Regions from separate parts of the Enterocloster citroniae genome, predicted to be linked through region 1. Evidence: riboswitches for the same ligand, from Rfam matches in the RefSeq annotation. Region 1 holds a riboswitch; each other region holds the start of a gene.
The links. A riboswitch is a leader RNA that binds a small molecule or an ion and turns the genes downstream of it on or off. The one in region 1 is predicted to bind glycine.
Positions count from the first base shown of each region.

Region 2: linked by a shared signal. The riboswitch ahead of ABID13_RS14055 (AbgT family transporter) and the one ahead of ABID13_RS04015 (alanine/glycine:cation symporter family protein) in region 1 are both predicted to bind glycine.
Region 3: linked by a shared signal. The riboswitch ahead of gcvT (glycine cleavage system aminomethyltransferase GcvT) and the one ahead of ABID13_RS04015 (alanine/glycine:cation symporter family protein) in region 1 are both predicted to bind glycine.

Region 1 is NZ_JBEPLZ010000002.1:425,995-433,442, reverse strand. It holds gene ABID13_RS04045 (exosporium glycoprotein BclB-related protein) at 1-533, opposite strand, end outside; gene ABID13_RS04040 (hypothetical protein) at 826-1,575, opposite strand; gene ABID13_RS04035 (DUF4489 domain-containing protein) at 1,600-2,181, opposite strand; gene ABID13_RS04030 (DUF4489 domain-containing protein) at 2,211-2,750, opposite strand; gene ABID13_RS04025 (cyclic nucleotide-binding domain-containing protein) at 2,974-3,636, opposite strand; gene ABID13_RS04020 (DMT family transporter) at 3,739-4,653, shown strand; glycine riboswitch at 4,786-4,883, shown strand; gene ABID13_RS04015 (alanine/glycine:cation symporter family protein) at 5,030-6,472, shown strand; gene ABID13_RS04010 (M56 family metallopeptidase) at 6,444-7,448, opposite strand, start outside.
Region 2 is NZ_JBEPLZ010000009.1:89,859-97,306, forward strand. It holds gene ABID13_RS14040 (ketopantoate reductase family protein) at 1-496, opposite strand, end outside; gene ABID13_RS14045 (M28 family peptidase) at 517-2,250, opposite strand; gene ABID13_RS14050 (SDR family NAD(P)-dependent oxidoreductase) at 2,308-3,096, opposite strand; gene ABID13_RS14055 (AbgT family transporter) at 3,204-4,808, opposite strand; glycine riboswitch at 4,999-5,082, opposite strand; gene ABID13_RS14060 (BtpA/SgcQ family protein) at 5,501-6,289, opposite strand; gene ABID13_RS14065 (IF-2B domain-containing protein) at 6,314-7,288, opposite strand; gene ABID13_RS14070 (amidohydrolase family protein) at 7,374-7,448, opposite strand, start outside.
Region 3 is NZ_JBEPLZ010000030.1:8,554-16,001, reverse strand. It holds gene ABID13_RS25085 (hypothetical protein) at 1-1,193, shown strand, start outside; gene ABID13_RS25080 (hypothetical protein) at 1,821-2,264, shown strand; gene ABID13_RS25075 (hypothetical protein) at 2,327-2,872, shown strand; gene ABID13_RS25070 (YcxB family protein) at 2,862-3,434, opposite strand; gene ABID13_RS25065 (YcxB family protein) at 3,466-4,119, opposite strand; tRNA gene ABID13_RS25060 (tRNA-Arg) at 4,245-4,318, opposite strand; gene ABID13_RS25055 (DUF3881 family protein) at 4,397-5,275, opposite strand; glycine riboswitch at 5,683-5,795, shown strand; gene gcvT (glycine cleavage system aminomethyltransferase GcvT) at 5,966-7,072, shown strand; gene gcvH (glycine cleavage system protein GcvH) at 7,098-7,448, shown strand, end outside.

The sequences.
Region 1 (7,448 bases):
CCATCCGCTCCTGTGGGACCGGTGGGGCCTATTCCTCCATCTGCTCCCGTGGGACCAGTTGCTCCCGTGGCTCCGGTTGCCCCAGTCACTCCATTCGCTCCCGTGGGGCCAGTTGCTCCCGTGGGGCCTGTCATTCCAGTAGGTCCAATAGGACCGGCTGCTCCAGTGGTTCCCGTAGCTCCTGTGGGGCCGGTTGCTCCTGTTGGCCCGGTTATTCCAGTAGGCCCTGTGGGACCAGCAGGGCCGGTTGCTCCTGTTGCTCCTGTTAGCCCGGTTGGCCCAGTTGCCCCAGTCCGCCCGGTTGCTCCAGTCGCCCCGGTTGCTCCAGTCGCCCCTGTTGCCCCAGTCCGCCCGGTTGCTCCTGTTGCCCCGGTCGGCCCGGTTGCCCCGGTCGGCCCGGTTGCTCCACGGCCGCAGCAGCAGTTACAGCCGCCGCAGCCGCATGAGCTGCACATATCTGCCGCAGATTTGCTGCATCGGTTTCTGCTGAATGGAACATTACCTTCGTATCCTGGTCTGTTTAATTCATTCATATTGATTGCTCCTTATTCATAGATTTTCGCTTTTAGAAAGCCTATCCTGCATAGCTGACCTCTCTTTATGGCTCATAAGATCCAGCCTTACTATCCGCCGTATTTTGTCTGCATACCTGCAATCCGGGGGATATTTTCAAAATAAGTGGGGATGCTTGTCAGCTCTATATTACTATATGACGGACAGGCCGCTAAGGTGCAATGCCCCTTCTGCCTCCCACAGCAAAGAACCTCCGCCGCCATGGTAAATCCTGATGGCTGCAGAGGCTGTAAATGTATGATAACTAATATCCTAATAAATGGTGGCTCTTATTTCCTGAAGAAGGGAATCCAATCCCAGCTCATTACAGTCATTGATCAAGCCCAGTGTAATGAACTTCTCAAAAACAGACTTTAACCCAACCCTGTCATTTTTCTCCATCAGGCTGGCTGCTTCGTTTATAAGCAACAGCACTTCGCTGTTGGTATCTGTTTTCTTTGTATAGCTGCCGTACAGCCTTTTCAATTCCTGCACGATCTGGCCATTCAGTCCCCCAGATACATTCAATTCCAGGACGCTGGATGCTTTTTCAGGTTCTTCCTGTTTTGTCTGGTTAATGATCTCACCGCCGTTTTCAAAAACAATCTCACAGTGGGCCATACCTGCATCCCCTTCCATATGATGCTTTAACACCTCATAAAACTCCATGGCAAAGGATTCGCTTCCCGACTCAAATGAACAGACCATCCCACTGCAGAGTTCCAGATATACATGATCCTTTCCGCCTGTTTGCGTATCCGTTTTTTTCCCGGATCTAAGATGAATGCCCATGTATATGCCCAGGACCGCCAGCATGACAGCCTTGTTCACGATCCCCGGTCCGGACAGCGCGATCATAAGAAGGATAAGTACCATACTGATTGGAAATGTTCTTCTAGGACTATCACCCACCCATATGCGGACAACTCCCGGAAGCCGTACCGCATGGCCTTCCCAGCTTATAACATTTTTCTCAATCGACATACGGGAAACGTTATATTCTTTTATTTTTTGTGCCTCCATAGGGAGTTCCTCCTATCAGATAGATTAATTATTTTCCATGATGGTAGCAATCAGGACCGGGTTTGCAATCAGCCCTGTTCCGCCGGATCTTATACCTGCCACCTCCACCTGCACACTGTAGCTGCAGCATGGACTTTTCATTGAATCACGGTCACATGCCGACAATGTGAATGAATCGGATCCTGTGTTGGCCACTGCCCTGGTATACAGTACGCCGGAGCTGACGGGAACAGGAAACGGCTGGCATTTCTCCTGCTTAAACATTTGAAACCTTAAATGAAAACCGGATACATTGGCTGTTATATTGCATGAAAAATTTAAAAGCACCAGAAAATCCTTACAGCCGGATGTATCCAGATTCAGGGAAGCCACATGATACGTGGCTTCCCCCGCCATGCCTTCGGGCAAAACCAGTCCCCCAAATGAGGAGCTCTTTAACAGTAACCTTTTGCTGTTCTCATGTCCATTGCCGGAACACACACTGCCATTGACATCACGCCCTGGGCGTGACTCAACACGGTTCTTCATGGGATAATTCGATTGGGGTCTGCACCTGCCTGTTCCAAAGCACCCAAACCCACAGCGTCTGAAATTACTGTTATACATAGCCGCTCCTCATTGTTCATGGAATCAATTTATTTACAGCCGCACCCGTTGTCAACTACAATTGCAGAGAGAGTTGCATTGTTGATGGAAGTAACACCAACAGTTGCCACGCCTGCAACAGTTGCAACCACGCTGTAGTTACAGCATTCTTCCTCACAGATATCACAGTCGCAAACAAAGAACGTAAAGGCATTGCTCTCAGTAACAGCTACCAGACGTGAGAACGTCCATACGGGACCTACCGGAATAGGAACCAGCTGGTTCTTGCACTGTTTGAAGATCTGCAGGTTAAGGGTCAGTACGCCTGCAGTGGTTACGATATTGCTTGCAAACTCAAATTTGATGCATGGTTTGCGGAATCCTCTTGTATCCACGTTCACAGAAGCCACTGTAAAGTTGGTTCCTGCTATGGTAGCCAGAGGAAGGGTAACAGCACCAGGACAGCCGCACTTTAACAGGGTCCTGTTAGGAGGAAGATATTGGGGCCTGTCGCACTCGCAGCAGCATTTGCACTCATAACAGGACTCTCTATTTTCACTCTCACAATTATTATAATTTGTATCGCTCATAATGAACCTCCACTAAATTAGCATTACTATATTTTCTAATACCGATTTGGTATAGTATAATATATTAAATTCGGACAAAAGTGTGACTGGCTTGACTTTTTTCTTTTTCTTTCCCCCATCCGCCTTAAGGCATGTTCAAAAAATTGATCGGCCGCCTGTTTTTCTCCAACAAAAAAGACAGGATCCTGCTTTTTCCTGCCTTTATCCTGTCTTTTCGTTTCATTTATAAAAATTCCGTTGCCTTTTCAGCCAATGACTCCCTGTCCAGGATCCTGTATCCGTTTTCCCGCTTTTCCAGCACCCCTTCTTCACAAAGACGGTTCAAAAGACGGAACATATGGCGGTAACTCATCCCCACGGAACAGGCTGTATCGGTAAGGATATCGCTGAAGATCCCATTGTGGGAAGTTTGAAGGATGTACGCACAGAGACGCTCTTCCCCCGAATACAGGGAAGCGGACACAAAGTTTTGTGAACTGCGTATCAACTTCAGTGCAAGTTCACTCCCAAGCCTGTTTAGGAACCGGACATTGGATTTAAGGTAAAGGGCATTGCGCTGAAAAGGTATGGCAATGCATTCAAAATCCGTCACAGCCACAATGCTGGTGGTGGCAATATAGGTATCTGTCATCAGTTCCAGATCTCCCATCAGACCTTCGCAAATATAATAACAAAGCACAAGGTTTTTGCCGTTCCTGGCAGTGGAGCAGACCTTTGCGCTGCCCGATACCACCACAAACAGGTATGTGATGGGCATTCCCTCCTGCAAAATAGTTTCCCCTGCGTGAAACTTAAGGCATACGCAGGAATCCAGCGGAATGGCCTGTAATCCATATTCGGCCAGTTTCACACAATGTTGGTCCGATAAAGGCTTTCTTTGCATCATTTTCCCCTTTCATTATACATGATACAGGTTTTGACTAGTATGACATATGTCCTATGCAGCTGTCAATATCTCACAGTACAATATAGGCAGGGAGGTGGGAAAATGTATCACGCATTGTCTTTTTTAACCGGGGTGGTCATTGCCGTAATGGTATTTATCAACGGAGGTCTATCAGAATACTACGGGATTTTTGTGGCTGCTGTTATCATCCATATAGTGGGGGTGGTATTTGCATTTGTGCTGTGCGCCGCACAGGGAAAACGGATTCCGCCCAGGCAGCATCAGCCCCTGTGGATCTATCTGGGCGGCGCAATCGGCGTCCTGACCACTGTTTTTAATAATTTTGCCTTCGGAAAGATCAGCATGACCAGCATTGTTGCACTGGGACTGTTAGGCCAGACCGCAGCGTCCCTGGCCACTGACTGCCTGGGTCTGTTTGGCATGGAGCAGCATCCCTTTAAGAGGGAATCCTTTATCGGCCTTGGCTTTTCTCTATTTGGCATCTTTATCATGATGGACCGTACCGTGGGTTCCGCTGCCTGCGCCGCTCTTTTTTCCCTGGCGGCAGGTGTTTCAGTGGTACTTTCACGTACCGTAAATGCATGCCTGGCCCGGCATACAGGCGATCTTCAGGGTTCCCTTGTAAACCACCTGGTGGGCCTTCCCATTACGATCGTGGTCGCCGCCCTGGTCATCATGCGGGATCCTGCAGCATTTGCCGATCTCTCCTGTCCGTCTGTTTTTTCAACTCAGGCATGGATATACTGCGGAGGGATCCTGGGTGTTTCCACGGTGTTGCTCTGCAATATCACGGTTCCCAGGGTATCTGCCTTCCGTCTTACGCTTCTGACCTTTGTAGGACAGCTTTTTACAGGAATCCTTCTGGATCTGTGTTCAAAAAATACCTACCCCGGCACCTCCTTTGTGGGGGGCATTGTGGTTGCGGTCGGCATGGTGTTCAATCTGGTTTACGAACATGTGTCCGCGGTCAGAAAACCAAACGGAAAATCCTATTGACAACCGGCCTATCATATGATACTTTTGATACCGTCAACAAAAAACAACAGATGATGTTCGTAGGAAAAAGCAATGGCTTGCCGAAGGAGTAACACTCTCAGGCTTCCGCACCGGCGGAAAAAGACTATGGACGGATGTAACTCTGGAGAAACCCGCTTCAGTGCGGGGGCCGAAGGTGCAAAGTGCGCAGAGCGCACCAATCTCTCAGGCAAAAGGACAGAGAAAGATTTGAATGATACAGTACGCATTCAGGACCTCCATGGGTCCCTATTCCCTGATTCCGTTACGTGAGATTGATTCCAGAAGACTGGAAGCAGTCTCATTTTTTTGCTGTTTTTAATGTTGAACAATCAATGCAGAAAAGAGGAATTAAAACATGTGGCAGACAATCAATCAGGTACTTGAACAAATCGATGATCTGGTATGGGGCGTTCCCCTTATGGTCCTCATATTGGCCGGGGGCATCCTGCTTACAGCAAGGCTTGGCCTTCTTCAGATCCGCAGGCTCCCACTGGCGCTTCAATGGATGGTTAAAAATGAAGAAAACGGCGAAGGGGAGGTGACCTCCTTCGGAGCCCTCTGTACCGCCCTCTCAGCCACCATTGGAACAGGCAATATTGTGGGCGTGGCCACTGCCATTGCCGCCGGCGGGCCGGGCGCCCTGTTCTGGATGGAGTTGGCGGCATTTCTTGGAATGGCCACCAAATACGCGGAAGGGCTGCTAGCGGTCAAGTACCGGGTGGTGGATGACAGCAGCCATGTGCTGGGCGGGCCGTTTTATTATATTGAACGTGGAATGGGCGCAAACTGGAAGTGGCTGGCCAGGATCTTTGCATTTTTTGGCGTCTGTGTGGGTCTGTTTGGAATCGGGACATTTTCCCAGGTCAATGGAATCTCCTCAGCAGTGAATCATTTTTTTGATCCCAATCAGTCCTGGACCGTGACCATTCCAGGGATCGGAACCTATTCCTGGACCGTGGTCATCGCGTCCCTGATCCTCAGCGTGTGCGTGGCGTTGGTCCTCATTGGGGGAATCAAGCGCATTGCAAATGTATCCCAGGTGATCGTTCCTTTTATGGCCGTGGTCTATATCCTTCTCTCAGTTGCCCTTTTGCTGTGCAACCTGTCCGCTATCCCTCAGGCAGCTGTGACCATTGTAACAGGCGCATTTAACCCATCTGCCGTCACGGGCGGTATTGTGGGCACCATGATCATTTCCATGCAAAAAGGGATTGCCAGAGGCATTTTCTCCAATGAAGCCGGACTTGGCTCTGCTCCCATTGCCGCTGCAGCTGCCCAGACAAAGGAGCCGGTGCGCCAGGGCCTGGTTTCCATGACAGGCACTTTTATTGATACCATTGTGATCTGCACCATGACAGGCCTATCCATCGTGCTCACCGGTGCATGGCAGGTGGAGGGTCTGACCGGAGTGGCCATCACAAACTATGCATTTAACAGCGGCCTTCCTCTTCCGGCCATTGTCTCCTCATTCCTGTTAATGCTCTGCCTGGTGTTCTTTGCCTTTACCACCATCCTCGGCTGGGATTATTATTCCGAGCGGTGCCTGGAATACCTCACCGGCGGCAACATGAAGGTGGTCAAGGCATACCGCTGGCTGTATATCTTTGCTGTTTTCATCGGGCCATACATGACAGTAAAGGCCGTGTGGACCATTGCTGATATATTCAACGGCCTTATGGCCCTGCCCAATATGATCGCGCTGTTTGCACTGAGCGGTGTGGTAACGGATGAGACCAAACGTTTCTTTCAAAAGGACCGTGTATCCCGCCTCACTTCTTTGTCCAGGCATTCTCTGTAAAGTGAACGGTCCGCGCGATCTTAAGCAGATCCGATTCATGATACAGATCCCCGTTCAGTGAGATGGCATACATCTCATCACTGTCCGATTCTGCAAAAAATATATACCACATGCGGGAAGTCCTGTCCTCCTCTGGTATGGGGCCGTGCTCAGCCTCTGCATCTGTGAGGGATGCAGATGTGTACATATCATGGCTTACAAGTATGAGCAGGGCAGGGACCTCGCAGTCAATGACGGATACCGGTTCGCTGATAAACATGGAATGGTTCCACGGATACCCGATCTCCATCAGTTCCCCCTGTTCAAATCTCCGGTAAAGCCAGTCTCCCGTAAACCGCTGTACCGCTCCGGCTGATCTCCATTCCTGAGGGACTGCAGAGGTATCCACATATCTGTTCAAATCCTCCAGCCGTCTTTGGGCGGCCTGATCTGAGGTAAGGAACAGATTTCCTCCGCTGCTGTTTCCCAGGGCTTCCATATAATCTCCATCTGAAAGTTCACCGGGCAGGCGGTAGGTCAGGTAATCAGACATCTTCCTGTGAGTGGCAAAAAAAACCTCTATCTCCCCTCTGTCCGCCAGCTTTATTCCATACTTTTTAACAGCTTCCGGAGTCTGGTACAGATTCAGCCATTCCCCTGTGGTCAGACGCTGCAGGCTGATGTAATCCAGATCGCCTGACCTGTTCTCATAGGATACCTGGATCTCATACGGTTCATCCAAATGGACAAACGGATAATGTTCCACCCGGTTAAGGGAATTTTCATCCTCGTCTCCATCCACCCTGTCCGGTTCCGGAAAGTTCTTCGTCCGTTCTGCAAGTGACGCGGCATCCGTCACACCGGCCAGCCTAAGGACGTCATCCATTGAAATCCGATCCGTCCCATCTTCCGTTCCCTTTAACGTCCCATCCAACGCCCCCTCTGGCGTTCGCTCCGCCCGTTCCGCCTTTTCTTTTGGACTGCTCTCCCCATCCTC
Region 2 (7,448 bases), on a different contig from region 1:
TAATAAACTCCCGCAGATGTTCCAAACGCTCTGTTATCCTTCCGTCCAGTTCCCCGATCACAAAATTGCTATGTCCTCCGAATTGGATGACCCCTGGCTCTATGTAATCTGCCGCCCAGTTTACAAAGGCGCCTACCACCCGGTTCTGGCCCACATACTCAGCGATTACATATTCGTTGATGCCATTTTGCAGACTGACCACATATCCGTCTTTCTTTAGCAGAGGAGCGATCTTCTCCATGGCCGCTCTGGTATGCTGGGTTTTAGTCGCGAGAAACACCACCTCCAGCGGTTCCCCCAAGTCATCAATATGGACTGCTTTTACCGGAACCGTGAAGTCCCCTCCCCGGGGATCACGGATGGTCAGCCCTCTCTCATTCATAGCCCGGATATGGTCAGGAACAGCGTCCACATACAGGATCTCCGCCCCGGCTCTAGTAAGCCAGGCTGCCATGGAACCTCCGATCGCCCCGGCTCCCACTAATGTATATTTCATTTGTACCCTCCCCTGTTTTGTCACATTCCGGCATTCTCCAGCCGTCTGGCGGCCTGTATGAGAAAATGGCGGACCCTGTTTCTGTTACGCAGCAGCTGGCGTTCAAGGAATTTGAATTCATTGCTGTTCCTGTCCATGGATGCCAGTTCGGACAGCTGGTCAAATTCCGGAAAAGCCGGAATGGGTACAGCCAGATCGGCCTGGAACAGGTCGCCGTCTTTACAGTAGTGCACCGGTATAAGGATTCTGTTCAGATCCATGCAGAGATCGTTCAGCATGCCTGCCTTTTGAGTATCAGATTCATTCAGCTGTTCCAGGGTGTTCAGGCGGGTAATTTCCCTGTCCAGGGTCAAGAATTTATCTTTTAACCCCCCAACCAGTTTCATCACCTCCGTCAGATCAAAGGCGCCTGACGCAACACTCTGGTAATGTTCCAAATTCCCCATCATCTCATCCGCCAGTTCCGCATAGGAAAATGGATATACATTGGCCATAACCACTCGGGCGATCGCTAATGCAAATATCTGGGCATCCCTGCGCAGTTCCTCCTCCCCCAGATGTTCAAATACATCCTGGGTGGTGTGCCAGTACCAGGGAAGTCCGGGCATAAAGGTTCCCTCCCCCTGTCCATCCACCGGCTGCAGGGACAGGCATTCAAACAGGGTCGGTACGCCGTGAGCCCAGAAGGACTGGTCTCCATTCCGCTGAATACGCATGTATTCCGGATCCTGACCGGTCCTTTCCCTGACCACCTGACGCCCCAGGGCATAGCACTGTTTGTTGCACTCTATATGGGAAAAGTTGTTGGATCCTTTGGTTCCTACCGTGTCTATATCAAAGTTAGCCACTGCATGATCATGCAGATCCTCCCAATAGGTATCCCCATACCAATTGCTGCCGCTGTAGCGCCCATTGCTGTGGCCGCTCCACCATACGAACCGGATATTTACGTTCATCTTGTCCTTGTACTTGCTGAACACCCGGGCCAGTTCCAGGACCACGGCATTAGAACCGCCATTGTCCGCGCCCCCTTTATGCCAGGAGTCCACATGTCCTCCAAACATGACAAACCGGTCCGTGGGTTTGTCCGCCTTCAGCTCTGCCACACACACAGGCACGGTGCGAAATTTAGTAGACACCTCGGTTACCATCTTTACACAGGTCTCTCCCCGGTCCAGACTGTCTAAAAGCCGTTTGCCGTCTGATGCATTTACCGTCACCACAGGTATCTTGGAGAGCATGCCCACTGTGGAGGGAACCGGCTGGCCCCAGATGGGGCTGATGGACATATTGTACGGGTAGTCTCCGCTGGTAATGCAGATGATCCCGGCAGCTCCACGGTTCTCCAGCGCCTTGCAGGGAACCGCCGAAGCCAGACCATTCATCACGGCGATCCTGCCCGTGATATCCTCCTGTCCGTTGGCAGGCTTTTTACCGCCCACGTAAACCGCTTTCCCCTCCAGGCCTGCTTCCCCTGTGGAAGCGCCATAGCTGTGGGTAATGCAGGAAGATAGTTCAGTCCCGTCCTGAAGGGTCAGGCTGCCAAAAACAGGCAGGCTGATGTAATTCTCCACATAATGGATGTCCACATCCAGCCCCAGTTCCCCCATCACACTGCGAAAATACTCAGCCGCCCGTTTTTCTCCCGGGCTACCCGATTCCCTGTCCTGGCTTGTGATGTATTCGGCGTGCTCCATCAGTTTTTTGCCGTCCACCTCCTCCATCAGCTTGATTTCTAACTCTTTATTTATCATCTTATTACACTCCCTCTCTTGTCTGATCCGATATTCCCAGGTACAAAACCTGGAATCTCAGTCTGCAAATGGTACCCGTCCGCAGGATTCTCCTCCGTCTATGATAAAGTCACTTCCAGTAATCCAATCCCCACATTCGCTTGCCAGGAAGCAGACCATTCTGGAAATATCCCTGGGCGCACCAGGACGCCGCAAAAGAATACGCGGGATAATATTGGCCCGCACAGCATCCTTGCTTGGATCGCCCTCCCAGCGTCCAACCTCCACGTATCCCACCGAAACCGAGTTGACATTGATATGCGCAGGCGCAAGCTCCAGAGCCATAGCCCTGGTCAGGCCCAGTATCCCCGCCTTGCTGGCACAATAATTGCTGAAATTCACACGGCCTGAATGAGCCGCACCTGAAGTAATATTTATGACCCGGCCAGGCGTACCCGCGTCAACCAAACGCCGGCATACCTCTCTTGACATATACATGGTTCCCTTTAAGTTAATATCAATTGTATTGTTCACCTGATCATCACTCATCTCTACCAGAGGGGCTACATCATAAAAATATCCCGCATTATTGACCAGTATCTGAACCGGCCTGCCATAAAACTCCATGGCCTCCTCTGCCATGCGGCTGCAGTCCTCCGAATGGGAGATATCTCCCTGAAGGACGCAAACCCTGCGCCCCATTTCCCTTATCTGATCAGCCAGTTCCTCGCACCGCGCCCTGGACCCTCTGCAGGTCAGGACCATATCAGCCCCCAGACCTGCCAGATCCAGACTGAGAGCTCCGCCGATCCCTCCTCCGGCGCCTGTTACCATTGCTATTTGATTGGATAAATCCATGGAAATCATATACCTTCTCCTTTCATGACTGCCTTATTTTTCCTACGCAGGCCCTCATAAGCCGGAAGGCCTGCTATAATGATGATACATACGCCAATGATCATATCCCGCTTTCCTTAATTCAGGAAAATACCGGCTCCCGGTCCAAGAGGCAGCTTCAGGAAATAGAATACCAGGACCAAAAGGAAAAATGCGATCAGATACGCGAACGCATAAGGCATCTGCATCGAAATCAATGTACCAAGTCCAACCTTGTCCTTCTGGCTCACTTTATAGGATTCCAGGAGCCCCAATGCGATGGGGACATTAAGTTCAACAGGAGACAGGATATTAAAGCATGAGTCACCAATACGGTACAGGACCTGTGTCATGGCCGGACTTATGTTCAGCATGGCCAGCATGGGAACCAGGAAAGGTGCCAGCATAACCCACTTTCCGCTATTGCTTGTGATAAAGAGGTTACAGAAGCAGGACAATAGGATGATCAGGATAAAGAGACCAATATTCCCCATATTCAGACTGATCAAAAGTTCTGCTCCTTTGGCAGCCAGAACAGTAGCAATACCGCTACGTGAGAACAGATCCACAAAAATACAGGCAGTCAGACAGACAACCATAAATGAAGCCGCCATATCCAGACATTTTTCCATCATCAGAGGAACATCCTTCCATGCCTTTATCTTACCGATCCCAATACCATAAGCCGAGCCTATAATCATAAAGAAAAAGAACAGCAGCGGTATAATCATGTTCAAGAACGGTGAATTAGGTATCAAAGTTCCATCCGGGCTGCGCATAAAAGAGTTCTTTGGAATACAGGCAATTACAAGAAGAGCTATATAGATCACAGTAGCCCATCCTGCAAATTTAAGCCCCCGCGCTTCCTGGCTGGTCACCTTCATCTTTTCCAGTTCGCTGGCGTCCTTTTTCAGAACAAGTTCCGGATGCTGGCGGTTCAGGTGAGGAACTGTTACGTATTTAGTGACTACCACACAGACAGCAGTGATAATAAAGGTTGCCGCTGCCACGAAATAATAGTTAATAGCCGCATGGGTAGGCGCAAGCGCACCGGTGGCATCCACAATATGGTTAGCCTCAACAATCTGAGCAGATATTCCAGCCAGAGTTGTATCTGTAGCCGCAATCATCAAACAGGCCGTGTAACCGCCATTGGCTGCCGCATACCCCATGATGATTCCAATCCACGGATGCAGTCCCAGAGATTTAAACACAGCGGCTGCTATAACCATGGTAAACACCACCCCGGCGCCAAATCCTATGCTGGAATTGACACCCACAAAAGACACAGCGATGAAAACGATCATGATGGGAGCGCCAATTACCGCCTTACGCATCAGAGCATCAAAAAGGCCCAGCTTTTCTGCATATCCCACAGCCACTGTCATAAAAATCAGCATGCCCAATGGATAGTAATTTACGAAGATACTAATAAAGTTTGTGAGATAATGGGCCAAGGTCTCGAAAGTCATCAGGTTCGTGACCTGGGCAGTGGTTACCTGAATGGCCCCATCCACCACGGTTTCGTAAGAAGCTGACCAATTCATGCCGTGCAAAACAGCACTGAGTACCACCGTAATCAGAGCCAGGCTTGCAAACAGCCAAAATGGATGCGGCAAGAGATTCCCCACCTTTTCAATGGCGCCCATGGATCGCTCTAGCCAGCTTTTCTTAACTACTTTTTCATCATCTTCCTTTTTCATTAACATTCCCCTTTCTTTTGTATGGAAGCGTCAAATCCAACACTCCATTTTTTATTAAAAACCTTAGATTTTAAGGTTTTATTCACTTTTTGCAAAAAAAATGCATGAACAAATAAACATGTCCATGCGCTCTGTCTTTTTGACCTGAAAGATTTGGCTTCGTCGGTGCATCATTGCTTTCCAGAGTATCGTCCAGTATTCGGTCCTTTTGCCTGAGAGTTCTCCGCTTCCCCTTCGGCGCCGCGTCCTGCACGGTCTCTCCCGAATCTATCATCCGATAATATGTAGTTGTCCGTAAATATTTGACTCTTCGTCCACTCTTGCTGAACCTATATTAGCACAATTAACGATTTCAGTCAATAGATAAAGTTCTTGAATTTTGGCAGTTTTAACTATGTAATTTTCAATTAATCAGAGGTATTATAAGCAGATTTTCTTAAAAAATGTTTTTTTTAATAAATTTCGCACTATTATATTGTGAAATTATACAATACCCCCCCCCCCCCCCTCCCTCCATCCAAAGTTTTATCTCAATTATAAATGCACAAATCTGAAAATTAAACAAATTAAGACATCATACTCTTTTGTTATACGCTGTTTATGCTTAAAAAACAACAATAACCATAAAAGATGATGTCTTATAAAAAAGCAAATCAAATTCAGACTTATTTACAACTGTTCAGAGTCCCATCCTATGACTTCCGCTTTGCCTCACTTATAAAGACCTTGGCCCGTTCCGGGTCAATTGGATTCTTCATATCCCCGTTCTTGATCCAGGTGGCAACGGACACGCCGTCAAAATATTGCATCAGCTCATGGATGTTGTCTCCGGTGGCTCCTCCGCCAAGAAAAATGGGCGTGTCCTTTACCCTCTCCCTGGCTTCCTTGACCATACGGATGCTCTCATCCACAGACTTACCGGACATAAACAGGCCGTCTGCAAACGCCTCATGGACACACTCCCATGCAGCATCCCCCACCGGCTTTCTGCCCAGGGGGATTCCGTGCACCTCGTGCACATCCGCATAGACGGGCACCTTGGATCCGGTGCGTTTTCTAAGGTTTGCGATGTCCACACACTGGGCCTGAAGGATACCGGCGCTGGTAACGCTTGCTCCTGTAAACAGGTGCTCCACCCTTACAAAGTCCGCTCCCACCGCATCGGCCACGGAAAGGCCGGCCACTCCGTCCCAGTTCATAAGGATCCCCATGAGCAGTTCAGGAAAACGTCTCCTGATCTCATAGGAGATCCTGGTCATGTAGGCGATCGCCTCGGGACTGGATTCCTGTTTAATGGGCATGTCGTTCATATTCTGTACAATGATTCCGTCAAAATGGTTCTCCGCCACCATTTCCGTCTCCCGCAGGGCCATATCCACGATCTCCCGGATCCCCATCCCCGCGTGCCGGTAACTGCCGGGCAGCGGCTCCGGCTGGATCATGGACAATACGATCTTTGAACCGCGTCCTAAACAATTCATCTGCGTTCTCTCCTTTTCCTCATCCTATACTCCCCTTAAATTCCGGCTGTACTCCATGCTGATCCCATACATCTGACCAGAGGGTATCACACCCTTTTCAGTCACAAACCCCCGGATGAACTCCGGTTCCACACCCACCAGCTCGGGGGTGATAAAATCAACGGACCCCCTGTCCAGGTCCTCTCCCCAGTTCGCTGTCAGCTTTTCCTTCAGGTCATCATATACCAGCTTCTTCCTGCCGCCAAACACCGGCCTTATATCAAGCTTGATCAGAGGTGTAAGGAAATACAGCGGTACCCCGTAATGCCTGCATATCAGGCCCACTATATCAGAGCCTGTGGTATTAAAGCCCGTGCCGTCCGGATAAAATGTCTCCGCGCCCATGAAGGCGCCATGGCAGTCCTTAAGATAATACATCATGGACGCCTCCGGGATAAACTTGATCTTATGCCCGGACTCCAGGCACGCCTTTACAAAAGGCCTTCCCCCGTCAATGATCCGGCTCTCCGCAATATAGACCGTATACTGCTTTCCATTCTCCTTTAATCCCCGGAGGAATTTCTCAACCGTGCTGGAATAATCGTATACAAATATGGTCTCCATGGTCTCCGCCAGTCTGACCCCATAAGCCACACACTGCTTCACTGCCTCAGCAGCCGTCCTGGCATAGCTGTTCTTTGTCTCCAGTATCAGGGGCGCCGCTTCCTTCAAGTCCATCCCTGCATAAGATCTGATATTATGAGTCATAAGCAGGATCGCATTGCTGACCGCCTGGCTGGCCTCCCCTCTTGTGGCGATAAAAAAATCCGCCACCGCCAGGATCTCATCAATCACCTGGTCCGCGGGCCTTTGTTCATCCTCTCCCCTTCGGACCACGGCTTCGATCATATCCCCGACCATGGCGATATGATTGCTCGCCCCCAGGACCCTTTGCTCCACAATTGAATCAAATACTTCCCTCATAGGGCCGGGCAGTATATTCCTTACGTTGTTTTCCATTTTAATAAATCTCCCCTTGTGCGGCGCGGATACAGGATCCGCCCCGCATTTTGTTATCTCAATTGCCTCAGCAGTTTCCGTTGACTCAGTCAAGCCCCAGTATCCTGGCGCCGTTTTTTCCAAACAGATACTCCCTGTATGTTTCATCCAGATGGAACAT
Region 3 (7,448 bases), on a different contig from region 1:
GGGAGAGCCGTGTTTCCATCAAGTCCAACCGCTGTACCTGCGACAGGTGTAAGTCCGCCGCCAGGGAGGACTGGTACCGGATGGTACTGACATCCATGTATGAACCCATCCGCCAGGCTGGCAGAAAACTGATCGTGCGTGACTTTGTGTTTGATTCCGCTTCCCAGAAGGAGATATCCGCAGTGATGGAGGAATTGCCGCCGGATGTGATCATTTCCTTGAAGAATACGCCCCATGATTACTATCCCACATTTCCGGCAAATCCCAGGATCGGTCATGTGGGAGACCATGAGCAGTGGATTGAGTTTGATACCATGGGACAGTATTTCGGATGGGGCGTGGGGATCGCGGACCTGACAGAGGACTACCGGCGCAGACTGTCAGACGCCAGGCAGAAGGGAGCATCAGGGGCAGTTTTCCGCCTGGACTGGGAAAGCCTGGACGGACATTCCTCCTTTTTTACACCCAACAAGATCAATGTTTATGCGGGGGCTGCCCTTACCAGGGATCTGGATACCCCGGACCAGGAAATATACCGCAGATTCCTTCTGGAGGAAGGATGGTCAGAGGATACTGGATGTATCAGCCGTCAGGCAAAATGGTTCGGCAATATCATGAAGAAAACATGGGAGATTACAGCCGGGACCGTGTTTGTAAATGACTGTGTATTCTCGGATTCCAGCGTGCTTCCCATTTCTTTGGAGCACGCGGTATGGCTCTCGGAGGAAAAGAACTCTTTAAAGGACTGGGACCCCCAAAAACAGGATTGTGTTTCTCCCAGAAGGTCATCCCTGGAGCCTGCGATCCGGGAAAAGGAGGAGGCATTTAAAAAGATCAGCGCCCTCTGCGAGGAGGCGGGGGAATACCCGGAGGGGCTGAGTCAGGATAAGGTGAAATGGTTTCAGGAGCGTCTGGCGCTTAATGCCCGGTATGTGGACATGTACCGTTGCGGGACGGAGGCGATCCTGCTGACCCGCTATGTGACGGAGACAGAAGAACAGGATAAAGAGTTTTGGCAGAGCGCCCTGGAAGGGGCCAGGCAGGCTCTTTTGGCCGTAAGCCGGATGAAAGGGGAATTTACACAGCTTTTCCGGGAAACGGATTATGAACCCCATGTGATCTACACCCTGCTGGACCCGGACCGTCTGGACTGCCTGTACCGGAAACTGAACGCCCGGCTGCCGGGAGACTGAAGTGCCGGGAGACTGAGCTGCCGGTTACCTGGCAGCTGTCTTTGGAAAGAAACGTTTTAGAGGAAATATTTAGGAAAAAACAGGAAGCGCTGGATCCATTACGCGATCCGGCGCTTCCTGTTTTCCATTTGTCCATGACAATTTGCCAGTCAGTGACCGGCATTTCTGATAGGCCAGATAAAAAGAACGCATATTTTGCAGATTAGACCGCGAATCCAAAAGCTATTTTAGATTCTTCTTGGTATGAACGGATCAGATCGGTGAGCTGAGCGATATCACTGATAGTATGGGAAAAGTCATGTGGCTTTGATAGAACAGTCCTATCAGATCGGATAATTGCAACGGTGCTTTTGGATTTAGATACATCGATACCTACAGCTAACATATAGGGGGGATCCTCCTTTGCGAATTAATATGATTGGGTCCAGCACTCGGTTATCTATTCATTTTCGTTAGTTACCCGGGAGCGAATCCCAACTTGCTTAATCGAATAAAAGATAATGAGTGATGGTTAACACTTTCAGTTTCGGGAACTATGTCCCATATTTGTGCCGTTAACCAATCAAACTCATCATAACAAAACATAAGAATAGGGGATAATTTCCCTACTCTTATATAGTACGAAATTTGGGAAAATATGAATATGATTATTTATCTTCCAGAAATGGGATTATAGTCAGCAGTAAATTTCTAAACGCTCTGTCAGAAGTTTCAGCTACAGGCAATATGGTAAAGGAGATCGAATTATCAGGATGGTACAACGGCAATGGCAAAATACGTTTAGACAAAAATATCGATGATTATAAAGAACTCGTGATAACGGGGCGTTGCGGATATATGAGAAACAAAAGGCAGGAATTAATAAAAAGCTGTGATCTGTGTAAGACTGTGGCGTCCAGCAAAGAACGGGATGGATATGGCGTGGATTTAAATGAATGGGATGGCTCTGATATCTGCTTTTATACGAATTTAGTATGGGGGCATGTCATAGTCACAGAAAAAGTTAAAAACATATTAGAAAAGAAGAAAATGAAAAGCATATACTTCCAAAAAATCGAAGACTATGTATAGGTTGGGTGCGAAGCAAACTAACAGTGACACTTTATTAAGCATTACAATATAGAGAGAATAAAATGTGGAAAAAGAGTGGATTAATCATACTTCTTCTGGCATTAACCGGATGTGCAAATACGGCAGGGGACAGCGTTAAAGATACGGCCGGTATCACACAGAGCTTGCCAAACGGTACAGAGGATGGGGAGAACAGCGTGGGAAAACAAATGGATACTTATGAAGAGGACGGTCTGAGGCTGGAACTTGTATCAGAACTGGATGGCGCAGGCAACATAGTACCGGAAAGCGTGAGACTGAAAATCGAGAACAGTATGGACGATGAGTGCATGATAAGGTCAATCGGCACTGCCGTAAACAACGTGACAATCGGCAATTCCCTGACATATGCTGAAATAGAAGGAAATGACAGTACCGAAGAGGATATCATGCTGTCGAATCTAGAAATGGGATCTTTACACAGGGATCTGTTGGAATTTGAAAAAGAATTCTGCAATATAAAAGAATGCGAGTCGGAGGATGTCTACAATAACCTGCGCGCCAAAAAGATTGAATGTGAAGGGCCATCGGAAACCGTGACTGTTAAAAGAGGCGGTTTCAACCTTTAAGTTTAGCCCCCGCTGTGGAGGTGGGAACAGCCGGACCGGATTGCTGTTTCTGCCGTATAAAATGCAGAAACTGATCGGGGCATCCTTCAGTGAAACTGTTTTTCCAGATGATCAATGCCTGTTTTGACGTTGTGATTACAAAAAAATACATTGGAAATTCCTCTATACTGCGGATCTGGGAGTATTCCATATATCCGCTGACGCAGCTGGTTTCCCAACGGATGTTATCTTTCAGAAATTGATACACTGCCTTTTCGCAGGGAATACCAAGGCTGGCCTGCTGTTTCAGTTGTTCCGCCTGTTTCTGGCATTGTTTGTGTTTCACGCTTACCCGTCTGATGCTAAAATAAGGCCATATAAATATGAAAAGAAGCAGACATCCTATGATTAGCGTGCGGAACAGCTGCCTGTACATAAAATAGTGCAGCGCCATGACAACCAGCAGTACAGCTATATCCAGACTCAGCCGTTTTCCACTGTATCCGCGTTCTAACTGATACTTTGCCAGTTCATAAAGGGATTGGGCATCCCTGGCTATTGTAACTTGGAATGACGGTGTCATATCCCGGTTCCCCCCCTTAAACTGCTGATGTTTACTTCATTAGCGACATATCTTTTCCTGTCTTTTGCATAATGAATTCTTTAAAATTCAGGGAATCACCGACTGTAAAGCAGTGTTTGGCAAAATACATCCCTTGATCTTTTGCAAAGAATATGTAATAGGCCTGCGGGTCCTCTGCCAGCTTATCTACAGCCGGATATTTCCAGACCAGTGATTCTTTACTGGGATAATATGTAAAATCATTCTCAAAAAAATCGATTTGGCTGCGAACCAGCTCCGTCTTTCTCAATTTCCGGAAAATCCTTCCAATAATCAAACCGGTGTTCAGCAACACCTTGCGGCGAAGGCGCGCAGACAAGGCAAGAAACCATACTGCTACCATCAGAAAGAGAATGGCTCCCAACTCGCCAGGCATGAGAATAGAGCTTATCACAACGATACCCCACCAGACCAGAAACACCCAGTTTCCGATGGAACGCCGTTGCTTCTGGTAATACAGCATATCAGATATACGCATAAATTGCTCTTTTTGTTTTGAATTATCCTCATTGATAACGATTCTAAAAATCGGTTCCATATCCACGCGTACCTCCAACAGTTTATCCGTAATTTCTTCCGTAATTCCGATAAGCCGTGTTATCTGCGGAGTTAATATGATTACAGCATCCCATGCGACTGGATTCAAGCGCTTTCTCCGTTATAATTTGCTAATCAAAAACAACTCTTTTTGTTGTGAATTCGGCTTCTCTATAGATATAGGAACAGCCCGAAAGCCTTGATTCTGTCAGACTTTCGAGCTGTAAGTTCTAATGTTCCTGAGCGGATTCGAACCGCTGGCCTTCCGCTTAGGAGGCGGACGCTCTATCCTGCTGAGCTACAGAAACACATCAATTTGTATCATTGATATCTGCGAACCGTATCACACGGTCCGCATTATATAATAACCTATCTTGGGAAAAAAATCAAGCCTCAAATTGCACAGTTCCCTGCATCCATACCTGACCTTTGAATCGGCGGCCTACTTTTGGCTCTCCCAGGAGGTCCTGGCGGTTGATGACAACATGGAAGATCATGTCATTGCAGTCCAGGGTCAGGTCATAAACCTCTTCCTTGGTAATCCGGTTGGCACTCAGCTCAATTCCGGTGATCTCCCCTATTACGGAGTATTGGTCGCATTCAATGCCGCAGGGCATAAAGCAGGTCTCAATAATGGAATACACATCCTCATGGGCGATCCGCCTGGAAACCATGGAGTAAAGGTCAATGTCCTCAATGGTCAGTGTTTCAATAGCATCCTCGTCCCCGCGTTTGGCTGCTTCCAGCAGATTGCTCCTCTTTCTGGCAGCCATTCTGGAATCCTCGGCCTGTTTTTCTGTCTTTTGTATGGGAAGGAGGATCCTGCCCTGCACGCACAGGCCCGAAAGGGCGGCGCCTAAGGGTTTTACAGGCTTATGGCCGGCTTTGCGGAGCCGGTATTCCATGGAGTTTTCTATATAAAAGATAAGAGAGATGCCCACTCTGTATTCATCCAGCAGTCCGGCAAATGTTTCCCGCTCCGTGTGACGCTGGATGGAGCATTCCGCATCCGAACTTATATCCGTGCTTTTCACATAGGGGAAATAATATTCGCGGTTAAATGTTCCCTTTGGACTCATCTCACCAGCCATGGCAACACCCATGCCGGGAGCGGTCTCTACCCGCAGTTCACAGAACGTACTGCCTTCCCGTTCGGACAACTGTCCGTTCTCCCTGGCTTCTTTTGCAAGACGCCGCAGCAGTTTTTCCATATCCTGTTTCTTCTGGTACATGCTAAACCCAATGGTCCGCATAAACTTATGCATGTGGTCACCTTCTTTCCTAATCTATTATCATAAGCCGTATTTTTTATCAGACAACAATGAGGCAAAAGGAACACCTTCGCCTCATCATCTTTGCCCATTATATACTACTTTATATCAGATTACCAGTATTTTTTCTTTGGACAGGCTAATTTATTCGTTAATTGTAAAGATTACTTCAGAGAACGTTCATATAAGACGATCCGGTTCCCGGCGCCGGAGCAGGAAAAGACCTGTTCCCTGTCCAGTATAGCTTCATACTTCCAAGTATTCCCAATCTTATCAGGCTGAATTATCGTTAAATTATAAACAACCTTTATCTATTGACTGAAAACATCACCTGTGTTAGTATGAACTTAGCAAGGGCGGGGCGGTGAGCCATACGTTTGCGGACAACTGCATATCATCGGATGATGGATTCGGGAGAGACTGTCCGGGGGCTGGAGTGATGATCCGGCAGTGACTTAGGGCAGCGCCGAAGGGGAAGCGGAGAACTCTCAGGCAAAAGGACCGGATACCGGACGATACTCTGGAAAGCGATGAGCACCGACGAAGCCAAATCTTTCAGGTCCAAAGACAGAGCGCATGAACATGTTTATTTGTTCATGCGCTTTTTTAACAGTCTTTCAGCGCGGATTTAAATGTCTGCGCATTTTGGGACACTGGACAGCATATGAAGGAGGGTAATGATTTATGGGCACAGAAGTAACTGGCGGCACTGAATTAAGGACACCGCTCTATGACACACATGTAAAGTACAAGGGGAAGATTGTGCCGTTTGCAGGCTATCTGCTGCCGGTGCAGTATGACACAGGTGTGATAGCGGAGCACATGGCAGTGCGCACCAAGTGCGGCCTGTTTGATGTTTCACACATGGGGGAGATCATCTGCAGAGGCAGTGATGCACAAAAGAACCTGAACATGATCCTGACCAATGACTATACGGTCATGGCCGATGGCCAGGCCCGCTACAGCCCCATGTGCAATGAAGATGGCGGTGTGGTGGATGACCTGATCGTGTACAAGGTAAGGGACAACTGCTATTTTATAGTGGTAAATGCAGCAAATAAGGATAAGGATTTCCAGTGGATGAAGGCCCACCAGTTTGGGGACGCGGAATTTGAGGACATTTCAGACAGAGTGGCGCAGCTGGCGCTGCAGGGACCGAAGGCCATGGAGATCCTCAGGAAACTGGCAAAGGAGGAGGATATACCGGAGAAATATTATACTTGTCTCTTTGACCGTATGATCGGGAATATCAAATGCATTATCTCCAAGACCGGTTACACGGGTGAGGACGGGGTGGAGATCTATCTGGCCCCGGAGGACGCGCCGGCCATGTGGGAGATGCTCATGGAGGCAGGACAGGAGGAGGGGCTGATCCCATGCGGGTTAGGGGCCAGGGACACCCTGCGACTGGAGGCATCCATGCCTTTGTACGGACACGAGATGGACGATACCATTTCACCCAAGGAGGCTGGGCTGGGAATATTTGTAAAAATGGATAAAGAGGATTTTATCGGAAAGCAGGCGCTGGTGGATAAAGGCCCCCTGACCAGGAGACGGATCGGCTTAAAGGTGACGGGACGGGGAATCATCAGGGAACATCAGGCGGTTTATGCGGACGGCAGGCAGATTGGGATCACCACCTCCGGCACTCATTGTCCTTATCTGGGATATCCGGTGGCAATGGCTTTAGTGGATGTTGGATATAAGGAACCGGGCACTGTGCTGGAGGTTGAGGTAAGAGGACGGCGGGTGGCCGCAGAAGTGGTGAAGCTGCCTTTCTATAAACGTTGAGTATCATATAACAGGAGGTATTGAGATGAATGTTCTGGAGGAATTAAAGTATTCAAAGTCACATGAGTGGGTCAAGATGGTGGATGAGAACACCGCTTTGGTAGGATTATCGGATTATGCCCAGGATGCCCTGGGAGACCTGGTGTTTGTAAACCTGCCGGAAGCAGGGGACGAGGTGACGGCAGGGGAGGCATTTGCAGATGTGGAATCCGTGAAGGCTGTTTCTGATGTGTATTCACCGGTGACAGGCACGGTGGAAGAGGTGAATGAGGCGCTTTTGGACGCGCCGGAGTCCATCAATGAGTCTCCCTATGATGCGTGGCTGGTGAAGATCGGAAGTGTCACGGATACGGAAGAGCTGATGAGCGCTGCTGAG